One region of the Moorella naiadis (nom. illeg.) genome, then DNA from elsewhere that is predicted to be linked to it. Evidence: riboswitches for the same ligand, from Rfam matches in the RefSeq annotation. Region 1 holds a riboswitch; the other holds the start of a gene.

Region 1 (2,199 bases):
CGAAGTTTTCCGGGAAAACCTCTGTAGGTGGAGCGGTATCTGCACCAGATAATTTTAGGTTTAAGATAAAGGGGGAAAAATTTCATGGTGGAAGTCGATGTGCGCGGGTTTTCCTGCCCCATACCTGTAGTAAAGACGAAAAAGGCTATGGAACAAAATCCCGGCCAACCACTGGCAGTCTTAACCGATAATGATACCTCCAAAGAAAACGTATCCCGGTTGGCAGAAAACCGGGGCTACCAGATTCGGGTGGAAAAGGTGGCTGGTGGCTACCGGCTAGTGTTGACCCCCAATAAAAGCTAAATGGGCTGCTATATGAAGCCCCCGGTTATATAGGTACTAGAGGTTATTTTTTACTGTTATGGGGGTTTACTAACTATTGCCAGCCGGCCTATCCTAGTAGCCCTCGGCCTTTTTTAGCCGAGTCACTGCTTGGAAGATCGTTTTTAGGGGAGAAAAGTAGGGGATTTGTGGCAGTACTATAAAATAAAGACTGTCGGCAGGAATTTGGTTTCTTACAGCGAATACTATTTATAAAGAACATATGCTAGGATATTATATCCTCCGAGCCATCTTTGCCTAAAGGGGTAACCTATGGCAGGGTGGCCTGGACCACCGGTCCACGGGGTATACCGGGAAACGGGTATGCCTTCCCAGGTTTTGAAAAGGAGGGGGTTGGCTGTAGCTAGAACTATGGCTTTTAGGCAAGCCCCGCCTCGTGGAGAGACGGGGTTTTTAGTTTTATGTTATAAAGAAAGGGGTTATGTTGAAATGCCACTTTTGGAGGGCATCAAGGAAAAATTTAGCCAACTGATAGAAGCCTGGCATCTAACTGGCGAGGAAGAGGTGCAGGTGGTTAGCGCCCGGCCCCTAACCCCTGAAGAGGCTATTGGCCGGCCGGAACGTCAAGATTTTCCTTTATTAAAGGGTAAAGAAGTGATGCTGCAGGCCACCTTTAAAGATGCTGTTGGGCAGGCGTTCACTGATATGCCGGGAAATTACCAGGGCACCGTAAAAGGAGTCCTGGCCCTGCCGTTACGTAACAACTACGAGCGGGCCATATTTATCGCCACCTTGAACGCCGTTATGCGGCATTTAAAGCTGGTAGACAAAACCATCCACTGCCGCGATCAAGAACCGGGCCGGTGCGCCGCCTCCCTGGTGGAATACGTCCGGGAGCGTTTCGGCAACCCCCGGATTGCCTTTATCTGCCTGCAGCCGGCTATGGTGGCCAGCCTGGCCGGTCATTTTCCTATCCGAGTAACCGACCTGGACCCGGATAATGTCGGGCAGCGCAAAGGCGGGGTTATGATAGAAGACGCCCGGCATACAGGAGAAATAATCGATTGGAGCGATTTGGTCCTGGCGACCGGTACGACAGCAGTAAATGACACCCTGGCGGCTATAGTGGGCCGGAAGCCGGTTGTCTTTTACGGGGTGACAATTGCTGGTATTGCCCACCTGGCTGGCTACGAGCAGTATTGTTTTTGCGGTCATTAATTGTAAAAAGATGGGAGCAACTAACAATGAAGGGATTAAAATCAACGGGGTTTTTATTAGGCCTGTTATTATTTGGCCTACTGGTACTGACCGGGTGCGGTAACGTTCCGGGGCAGCAAGGCCAGGCGGGACCGAAGAATAATCAGACGGAGAATATAGCTTCGCCATCCCTTTTAATTTATAGCGGCGCCGGCCTGAAAAAGCCAGTGGAAGAGATCGGCGCCGCTTTTCAGGCTAAAACCGGGTTCAAGGTTACCTATACCTTCGGCGGGGCGGCCCAGCTGAATAGCCAGATCCTGTTGAGTCAGCAAGGCGACCTTTACTTGCCGGGTGATATAGCGGAATTAAAGCCGGTTAAAGAAAAGAACCTGGTAGCATGGGAAAAGAATGTTGTTTATCACATCCCCGTCCTTGCTGTTCCAAAAGGGAATCCGGCCGGCATTCATAAATTAGCCGATCTGGGACGGCCGGGAGTGAAGGTAGCTTTGGGCGATCCCCAGGCCAATCCCATCGGCAAGCTGGCCGACCAGCTCCTGCAAAAGTATGGCCTCCTGGAGACTGTCAATAAAAATGTGGTGGTCAGGACGCCGACGGCAAACGAGCTGGTGGTCTATTTAAGCACCAAGCAAACTGATGCCGCCGTGATTTGGGAAGAAAATTACCAGGGGGCAAAAGATAAGCTTGAGCTGATCTCAGTGC
Region 2 (2,199 bases), on a different contig from region 1:
GTAGAGGTCGTCCTGACCATTGCCGACACCCAGGAAGTGGTGCAGCGCCTGCAGGCGGGAGAGATCGATCTGGGGGTGGTGGGCGCCAGCGGCCGGGGCCGCAACCTCTCTTACAGCCGTCTGACGAGCGATGAACTGGTCCTGATCGTCCCACCGGGGCATCGCCTGGCCGGGGCGACTGCCGTATCGCCCACGGAATTGAAGGGTGAGCCCCTGGTTTGGCGGGAATCCGGCTCCGGAACCCGCCGCGTGGTGGAAGAGCGCCTGGCGACAGCAGGCTTTACCATCGACCCGGAACAAATCGTCATGGAACTGGGGAGCACTGAAGCAATTGTCAGCGCCGTCGAGGCCGGCCTGGGTATCTCCCTGGTGACCTCTTGGGCCGTGGAAAAGAGCGTCCAGCTGGGCCACCTGGCCGTAGTGATGCTGCAGGGGGTAGATTTAAAACGCGACCTGTACCTGGTCCGGCGCCGTGCGGATCTGAGCCCGGCCGCTGAAGCCTTCGTCAATTTCGCGGCCGACCATCCACCCCGGGGGCCGGGGAATAAAGGCTAGCCAGGGGCTTGACGCCCGGTATTGGAACAAGTATTATTAACTTAAAACTGATAACCATCTCCGAGCCGGCGGCACCTAAAGGTTGCGCCCATGGTACGCCGGCCTGGGTTCAAGCACCCACGGGGTGGGCCGGGAAACGGGCCTGCCTCCCTTTGCTCGGAAAGGAGATTCCAGGTGGCTTTTCGACGAAGAAGTCCCGGTATCCTTTGCGAGCCGGGCTTTTTTAGTTACCCCGGCGGCTGCAGGCCGCCTCCGCCTGTTAGGCGGCACTTGCCTTAATGGAGGAATCAGAACTTGACATGGAGGCGACTGAGATGCTAAAACTCCGGCGCAGCATTATTTTGCTAGCGACCATAATAATCGCCGCCCTGGTCCTGGCCGGCTGCCGCCAGGCCGGGAGCAGCCAGAACCAAGCAGGCGGACAGCAAGGACCACAACCAGGCGGGCAGCTGGTGGTCTTTGCCGCGGCCTCCCTAACGGACGCCTTTAGCGAGATCGGCCGGGCCTTCGAGCAGGCCCACCCCGGCGTTACCGTCAAATTTAATTTCGGCGGCTCCCAGCAACTGCGGACCCAGATTGAGCAGGGCATGACGGCCGATATTTTTGCCTCAGCCGACCAAAAATACATGCAGGAGTTGGTCGCCAAGGGCCTGGTGGAACAACCGGTGGATTTTACGGCCAATACCCTGACCATCATTGTTCCTAAAAACAACCCGGCCGGTATTAAAAGCGCCGCCGATCTGGCTACCAAAGGTAAACTGGACCTGGCGGCGCCGGATGTCCCCATTGGCAAATACAGCCGCCAGGCCCTGCAAAAGTTGGATAGTCTCTATGGTAGCGGCTATTCCCAACAGGTAGAAAAAAGGGTGGTCTCCGAGGAAACCACTGTCCGCCAGGTGGTGGCCAAGGTAGCCCTGGGGGAAGCCGATGCCGGCATTGTTTACGTCACCGACATTAATTCATCTTACCGGGATAAGCTGGCTACCATACCCTTTCCCCAGGAAGCCAATGTCCAGGCTACCTACCCCATCGCTGTAGTTAAGGGTTCCAAACAGGCCGCCCTGGCCCGGGAACTGGTAAACCTGATCACCGGGCCCGGCGGCCAGAAGATCCTGACTAAATATGGCTTCCTGCCAGTCACCAAAGGGAGCTAGGGATCCATTTCCCGCCAAGCCCCTTCCATGGCGGCGAGCCGCCACCCGAAAGAGGAAAATGCAGGTAGAGGTAGAGGCCAGCCCTGAAGTAATAATGCCAGTCATATCCATTTTTGGCAGAACCCTATTTCCGGAGGAGCCACCGTGAAACGCCTAAATTTCTTGCCGGCTTTGGCCGGCCTTGTTTTCATCCTCTATATTCTCCTGCCGGTGGCCAGCATCTTCCTGAACATCAGCTGGCAGCGGTTTGGCACCACCATCAGGTTGCCAGTGGTCCTGCAGGCCCTGCAGCTTAGCGGCCTGACGACCCTGGCGGCCACCGCCGTCACTATCCTCCTGGGCACGCCCTTGGCCTATTTTCTGGCCCGGCGCAGCTTTCCCGGCCGGGTGGTCATCGATACCCTTCTGGATCTGCCCATGGTGCTGCCGCCGGCTGTGGCCGGGGTGGCCCTGCTGATGGCTTTCGGCCGTCGCGGCCTCCTGGGGTCCC

The links. A riboswitch is a leader RNA that binds a small molecule or an ion and turns the genes downstream of it on or off. The one in region 1 is predicted to bind molybdenum cofactor.
Region 2: it holds a riboswitch for molybdenum cofactor, as region 1 does, so the genes downstream of both, modA (molybdate ABC transporter substrate-binding protein) here and SDD30_RS14030 (Rossmann-like domain-containing protein) in region 1, are expected to answer to the same signal.

The regions. Positions count from the first base shown of each region.
Region 1 covers NZ_JAXGFQ010000027.1:19,603-21,801, reverse strand. Annotated here, with positions in the region: gene SDD30_RS14040 (NAD(P)H-hydrate dehydratase) at 1-52, shown strand, start outside; gene SDD30_RS14035 (sulfurtransferase TusA family protein) at 85-303, shown strand; molybdenum cofactor riboswitch at 551-687, shown strand; gene SDD30_RS14030 (Rossmann-like domain-containing protein) at 772-1,500, shown strand; gene modA (molybdate ABC transporter substrate-binding protein) at 1,527-2,199, shown strand, end outside.
Region 2 covers NZ_JAXGFQ010000032.1:16,961-19,159, reverse strand. Annotated here, with positions in the region: gene SDD30_RS15110 (selenium metabolism-associated LysR family transcriptional regulator) at 1-555, shown strand, start outside; molybdenum cofactor riboswitch at 602-738, shown strand; gene modA (molybdate ABC transporter substrate-binding protein) at 870-1,709, shown strand; gene SDD30_RS15100 (ABC transporter permease) at 1,854-2,199, shown strand, end outside.